DNA from 3 places in the Herbiconiux sp. J20-20 genome. Region 2 is predicted to be linked to each of the others. Evidence: predicted binding sites of a transcription regulator. Region 2 holds the regulator's gene; each other region holds the start of a gene.
What was found. Region 2 encodes HrcA, which represses chaperone genes, less so after heat shock. Its sites were predicted from a motif close to TTNGCACTCGNNNNNNNCGAGTGCNAA; they were not measured.
Positions count from the first base shown of each region.

Region 1 (2,263 bases), 1.1 Mb from region 2:
TGCTTGCGCTCCTTGAGCTCGACCTCGGTCGCGGCACCCGCCTTGATGACGGCGACGCCGCCGGCGAGCTTCGCGAGGCGCTCCTGGAGCTTCTCGCGGTCGTAGTCGGAGTCGGTGTTCTCGATCTCCTGGCGGATCTGCTTCACGCGACCGGCGATGAGGTCGGCGTCGCCGGAGCCCTCGACGATCGTGGTCTCGTCCTTGGTGACGATGACCTTGCGCGCCTGGCCGAGCATCGAGAGGTCGGTGTTCTCGAGCTTGAGTCCGACCTCCTCGCTGATGACCTGGCCACCGGTGAGGATGGCGATGTCCTGCAGCATGGCCTTGCGGCGGTCACCGAAGCCGGGGGCCTTGACGGCGACCGACTTGAAGATGCCGCGGATCTTGTTGACGATGAGGGTCGCGAGAGCCTCGCCGTCCACGTCCTCGGCGATGATCAGGAGCTGCTTGCCAGCCTGGATCACCTTGTCGACGACGGGGAGCAGGTCCTTGATGTTCGAGACCTTGCCGTTGACGATCAGGATGTAGGCGTCCTCGAAGACGGCCTCCTGGCGCTCCGGGTCGGTGACGAAGTACTGCGACAGGTAGCCCTTGTCGAAGCGCATGCCCTCGGTCAGCTCGAGCGTCGTGCCGAAGGTGTTCGACTCCTCGACGGTGACGACGCCCTCCTTGCCGACCTTGTCGATCGCCTCGGCGATCAGGTCGCCGATCTCGGTGTCGGCTGCGGAGATGCTCGCGGTGGCCGCGATCTCTTCCTTGGTCTCGACCTCCTTGGCGTTGGTGACGAGCTCGGCCTCGACAGCCTTGACGGCCTTCTCGATGCCGCGCTTCAGGCTGATGGGGTCGGCGCCGGCCGCGACGTTGCGCAGGCCTTCACGAACGAGCGCCTGCGCGAGAACGACCGAGGTGGTCGTGCCGTCGCCGGCGACGTCGTCGGTCTTCTTGGCGACCTCCTTGACGAGCTCCGCGCCGATCTTCTCGTACGGGTCGTCGAGTTCGATCTCCTTGGCGATCGAAACGCCATCGTTGGTGATCGTGGGGGCGCCCCACTTCTTCTCCAGCACGACGTTGCGACCGCGCGGGCCGAGCGTGACCTTGACGGCGTCGGCGAGAATGTTCAGGCCGCGCTCGAGGCCGCGGCGGGCCTCTTCGTCGAAAGCAATGATCTTTGCCATGGGTTGGTGTCGTCCCTCCCGGACGTTGTCCACTTCACGTGGATCTGCACTGAGTCAGCGAGCGCCCGTTTCGGGCGTCCTTTAGCACTCACAATGCGCGAGTGCCAGAGGCCATTCTGGCACTCGCCCTAGGGGAGTGCAAGCCGCGTCACGAGCCGGACGGCGCGTCGATCGTCAGCTTGCCGCTGTTCGGCATCAACTCGATCCAGGTGTTGCCCGGCGCGAGGCGCACCACGACCCCATTCAGGTCGGTCAGAACGATCGGCGCGGTCTGCGACGCCTTCGACCACCGCACCGCCAGAGACTGGCCCCCGGCGAACACCCAGGCGTCGCCACCGCCGATCATCTCCGTCTTCGGCACCCCGAGGCCGTAGGAAATCGGCACCGACATCACCAGCACGTTGGTGGCGCTCAGCTGGTCGCCGTTCGAGTCGCGATCGACCCCGCTCAGCTGCGAGCGCTTCCAGGTCTCCGACTTCCCGTCGTACACCCACGACGGCGACGACGCGTCGCTGAAGCGGGCGGTGAGGCCGGTCGCCGGTGCGCCCTCGACGACGGCGCTGGAGGAGGCGACATCCGGTGCGAAGGCGAACTGCTGCGCGGGAGCGGCGATGTCGAGGTGGCGATCCACGAGGGTCTCGGCCGCGACGAGCACATTGTGCGGCGAGATCTTGGTCGTCGTGCGGTACATCAGGTCGGCGGTGTCGGCCGCGCCGTGGATGGCGTTGTAGACGTTCGTCTGCTGCATGAGCACGACGAACCGGTACTGACCGCCCGAGTAGGCGATGATGCCGCCGAACGGCGAGACGATGTCCGGATCCATCGGCCGAATCGACCGGACCGGCCCGATCTCATCGGGAACGTCGGAGTGCCAGACGGCGACGTAGCGCGTCAGCCCGCCCTCGACGAGCTCCTCGAAGACGATGTCGGTGCGTTCGAGCCCGACCTGCGGACGGGCGAGCTCATGGTTGTCGATCTTCGCCGCGAGCGACGGATGCGCCAGCGATCCCGCCTCGACGACCTCCCCGGTCAGCGGGGCGAGGTCATACGGCGCGGGGGTGAGGTAGCTCGAGCTGTAGCTCGGCGTC
Region 1 is NZ_CP195122.1:2,032,511-2,034,773, reverse strand. It holds gene groL (chaperonin GroEL) at 1-1,175, opposite strand, end outside; gene ACR3ZA_RS09875 (DUF3048 domain-containing protein) at 1,324-2,263, opposite strand, start outside.
Region 1: the regulator HrcA is predicted to act here: its motif matches at 1,257-1,283, upstream of groL (chaperonin GroEL).

Region 2 (2,263 bases):
CCAGAGCTTGTCGTCGGACTCCGAGAGAGGTGCGGCCGCTGCGGGTGCGGATTCAGTCATGGTCTTTGCATACCTTTCGAAGGTGTCTGGTCTCGATCCGCAGCCTCGCGGCGACGGATCCATCAACTCACCATGGCAAACGGCCATCGTGAGCACACGGCCACGGTATCGGTCGTCACGGGCGCGTGCAACGGTTTCGGCACACCCGCTCGCGCTACAATTGGCAGTCAAGTTGCCGGAGTGCTAAATGCGGGCGGTCGGGTCCGCGGTCGAGAGGCGGTGTCGTCATGGTTTCCGAGCGCGGTCTTGAGGTGCTTCGGGTCATCGTGCAGGACTACGTCGCCTCCCGTGAACCGGTGGGCTCGAAGTCGATCGTCGACCGGCACTCCTTCGGGGTCTCGGCCGCGACGATCCGCAACGACATGGCGCTGCTGGAAGAGGAAGAGCTCATCACGGCGCCTCACACCTCCTCCGGTCGGGTGCCGACCGACAAGGGCTACCGCGTCTTCGTCGATCAGCTGAGCGACCTGCGCCCGTTGAGCGCGGCGCAGCGCACCGCGATCGAGACCTTCCTCGGCGAGGCGGTCGATTTCGATGACGTGCTGGCGCGCACCGTGCGGATGCTCTCCCAGCTCACCAACCAGGTGGCGCTGGCCCAGTATCCGAGCTTCGGCACGGCGCGGGTGCGCCACATCGAATTCGTGGTGCTGGCGCCGTCGCGCCTGATGACGGTGCTGATCACCGACACCGGGCGCGTCGACCAGCGGCTCGTCGAGACGGGCACGACGCTGACCGACGACGCCGTGGCCGACCTGCGCGCGCGCTTCAACGGCGAGCTCGGCGGGCTGGCGCTCGCGGAGGCGGCGACCCGGCTCGCCGACATCGCGGGGGGCGTCGCGCCGGAGCATCGCGCGCTGGCCGAGAAGCTCGCCGAGAGCCTCGGCGAACAGGTGGCGGCGAACCGTCAGGACCGCCTGGTGATGGCCGGGGCGGCGAACCTGGCCCGCACCGAGCGGGACTTCACCGGCAGCATCTCCTCGGTGTTCGACGCGATCGAGGAGCAGGTGACGCTGCTTCGGCTCTTCGGCGAGATGCAACTGGAGCACGACGGCGTCCGTGTCAGCATCGGGCGCGAGAACGACACCTTCGGCCTCGGCGAGACGAGCGTGCTCGCCACCGGCTACACGGCCACGGGCGGCAGCACCGCCCACGTGGGGCTTCTCGGCCCCACCCGCATGGACTACTCGAGCAATATCGCGGCGGTGCGGGCGGTTGCCCGCTACCTGACGCGGCTGCTCGGTGACGACTGATCATTCGACAACCTAAGGATTACCTGGTTTGACTGACCACTATGAGGTCTTGGGCCTCGAGCGCACGGCGACGCCCGAGGAGATCAAGAAGGCGTACCGTCGGCTGGCTCGAGAGCTGCACCCCGATGTGAACCCGAGCGAGGATGCGGCCGAGCGATTCAAGCTCGTGACGCACGCCTACGACGTGCTGAGCGATCCAGACCAGCGCGAGCGCTACGACCTGGGCCCGCAGGCCGGGTTCGGCGGCGGCGCGGGCAACTTCGGCTTCGGCGACATCTTCGACTCGTTCTTCGGCGCATCGCAGGCCCGCTCTGGCCCGCGCTCGCGCCGGGAGCGCGGCCAGGATGCGCTTCTGCGCATCGACGTCTCGCTCGACGAGGTGATCTTCGGCACCGCCCGCGAGCTCGACGTCGACACCGCCATTCTGTGTGCCACCTGCGAGGGCTCGTGCTGCGCACCGGGCACCTCGCCGATCACCTGCGACATCTGCCGCGGCACCGGTCAGATCCAGCGGACGATGCGCTCGCTGCTCGGCAACGTGATGACCTCGAGCCCGTGCGGGACGTGCCGCGGTTACGGCACGATCATCCCGAACCCGTGCCCGACCTGCGCCGGCCAGGGGCGCGTGCGCGCCAAGCGCACGGTCACGATCGATGTGCCGGCCGGCGTCGACACCGGCATGCGTCTGCACCTCGCGGGGGAGGGCGAAGCCGGCCCCGCGGGCGGCCCGAACGGTGACCTCTACCTCGAGGTCAAGGTCAAGCACCACGACACGTTCAGCCGCAACGGCGACGACCTGCTCGCCACGCTCGAGGTGCAGATGACGGATGCGGTGCTCGGCACCACCGTGACGCTCGAGGCCCTCGACGGCGATGTCGAGATCGAGGTGAAGCCGGGCACGCAGAGCGCCGATGTGATCACGGTGAAGGAGCGCGGCGTGACGCGGCTGCGCG
Region 2 is NZ_CP195122.1:537,583-539,845, reverse strand. It holds gene ACR3ZA_RS02550 (magnetosome magnetite crystal formation protein family) at 1-60, opposite strand, end outside; gene hrcA (heat-inducible transcriptional repressor HrcA) at 288-1,310, shown strand; gene dnaJ (molecular chaperone DnaJ) at 1,339-2,263, shown strand, end outside.

Region 3 (2,263 bases), 760 kb from region 2:
TTCCCGACGACAACCCGTTCTTCGCCTATGCCGAGGCCAAGTCCACCGCCGACCAGTTCCTGCGCGCGAGCGCGCTGGAGTGGACGATCCTCGCGCCGAGCGGTCTGACCCTCGATGAGCCGACCGGCGAGATCGACGCCGAGGCGCCGAGCGCGGGTTCGGTGAGCCGCGGCGATGTCGCGGCGGTGATCGCTCAGACGCTGGTCGAACCGCGCACGATCCACCGCACGATCCGCTTCAACACGGGGCGCACCCCGATCGTCGAGGCGCTGGCTGGCTGATCCGCTCGCACGAGAACGGACCCGGATGCGGGGGGAGCATCCGGGTCCGCGAACGTGGGCGCCTTAGGCCTTGACCTCGGCCTTGCCCGAGTGCTTCGCCTGGATCTCGATCTTGCGCGGCTTGGCCTCTTCGGCCACCGGGATCAGCACGCTCAGCACGCCGTTCTCGTAGCTCGCCGAGATCTTGGCGGTGTCGATGCCCTGCCCGAGGTTGAGCTGGCGCAGGAAGCTGCCGGCGGGACGCTCGCGCGTCAGCCACTTGACGCCCTCCTGCGAGCGCGGGGTGCGCTCGGCGCGGATGGTGAGCAGCTGGCCATCGACGTCCATGTCGACGCTGCCCGGGTCGACGCCCGGGAGGTCGGCGGTGAGCACGTAGTGGTCGCCGTCGCGGTAGAGGTCCATGGGCATGAGCCGGGGCCCTTGACGGCTGTCGAGCAGCCGCTCGGTCGCACGGTCCAGCTCACGGAAAGGGTCGAAGAGAAGTGTCATCCGGTCCTCCTAGGGGTAGTTCAATAGTTGAGTCGCTCTGACTCAACTGTGAAGAATTTAGCACTCTCCCCCCGAGAGTGCCAACGACTCTCGGCGAACTCTCGGAGTGCTCGCTCCGGGCGAAACCGCTGGTCAGGCCAGGCTCCGCTTACTGGAAATCCGGCCACAACAGGCGTAAGCAAGGCACATGAGACGTGTCGTGGGCTTCTTCGTCCGGTACCCGCTGGTGGGCGTCACGCTCGGCGTCGGCGTGGTCGGACTGATCCTGCTGGCGACACCGCTGAGCGCGGCGGTGCCGTGGCTCGTCGGCGGATTCGCGGGGCTGGTGGCGCTGCGCGAAGGCATCAGCATGGTGCGCAGCCTGCTGCGGCGCGAGTTCGGACTCGACCTGCTCGCGCTCATCGCGATCGTCAGCACGATCGCCGTGGGCGAGTACTGGGCCGCGCTGATCGTGGTGCTGATGCTCACCGGGGGCGAGGCGCTCGAGGACTTCGCCGCGGGACGCGCGAACCGGGAGCTCAAGGCGCTGCTCGACCGCAGCCCGCAGATCGCTCACCGGATCGACGGCGACTCTCTCGTCGACGTCGCGGCCGACGACGTGCGGGTGGGGGATCGCATCCTGGTGCGCCCCTCCGAGGTGATCCCGGTCGACGGCGTGCTGATCAGCGCCGCGGGGACCTTCGACGAGTCGTCGATCACCGGGGAGAGCCTCCCGGTCGATCGGCAGCGCGGCGAGGCGGTCTCCAGCGGCGCCGTCAACGGCGCGGGCGTCGTCGAGATCGAGGCGACGTCGCTCGCCGCCGACAGCCAGTACCAGCGGATCGTCGCGCTGGTGCGCGAGGCGACCGCGAGCACCGCGCCGCTGGTGCGCCTCGCCGACCGCTACGCGGTTCCGTTCACGATCGTCTCCCTGGGGCTCGCCGCGCTCGGCTGGGCGATCTCGGGCGACCCGGTGCGCTTCGCCGAGGTGCTCGTCGTCGCGACCCCGTGCCCGCTGCTGATCGCCGCCCCGGTGGCGTTCATGGGCGGCATGGGCCGGGCGGCCAAGGAGGGCATCGTCATGAAGTCCGCCAGCTCGCTGGAGACCCTCGCCCGCGTGCGCACGGCCGTCTTCGACAAGACCGGCACGCTGACGAGCGGGATGCCCGAGCTGGTGCGCGTCGAGCTCGCGGGCGATCTCTCCGAGCGCGAGCTCCTCGGACTGGTCGGCGCCGCCGAGCGCGCCTCCAGCCACGTGCTCGCGCAGGCGCTCCGCACCGCGATCGCGGCGCGCGGCATCGTCGAGCCGCCGGTCGGCGAGGCGGAGGAGGTCGCAACGACCGGGGTTCGCGCGATCGTCGACGGCCGCACGGTCCTCGTCGGCAAGCCCGCCTTCGTGGCGGAGAGCGTCGAAGGGATGGAGCGGGCGACGCTCGAGCCTGGCGAGGCGGCCGTCTACGTCGGCGTCGACGGCGCGTTCGCGGGGGCCGTTATTCTGCGCGACCGGCCGCGAC
Region 3 is NZ_CP195122.1:1,299,172-1,301,434, reverse strand. It holds gene ACR3ZA_RS06245 (NAD(P)H-binding protein) at 1-281, shown strand, start outside; gene ACR3ZA_RS06240 (Hsp20/alpha crystallin family protein) at 345-770, opposite strand; gene ACR3ZA_RS06235 (heavy metal translocating P-type ATPase) at 958-2,263, shown strand, end outside.
Region 3: the regulator HrcA is predicted to act here: its motif matches at 828-854, upstream of ACR3ZA_RS06240 (Hsp20/alpha crystallin family protein).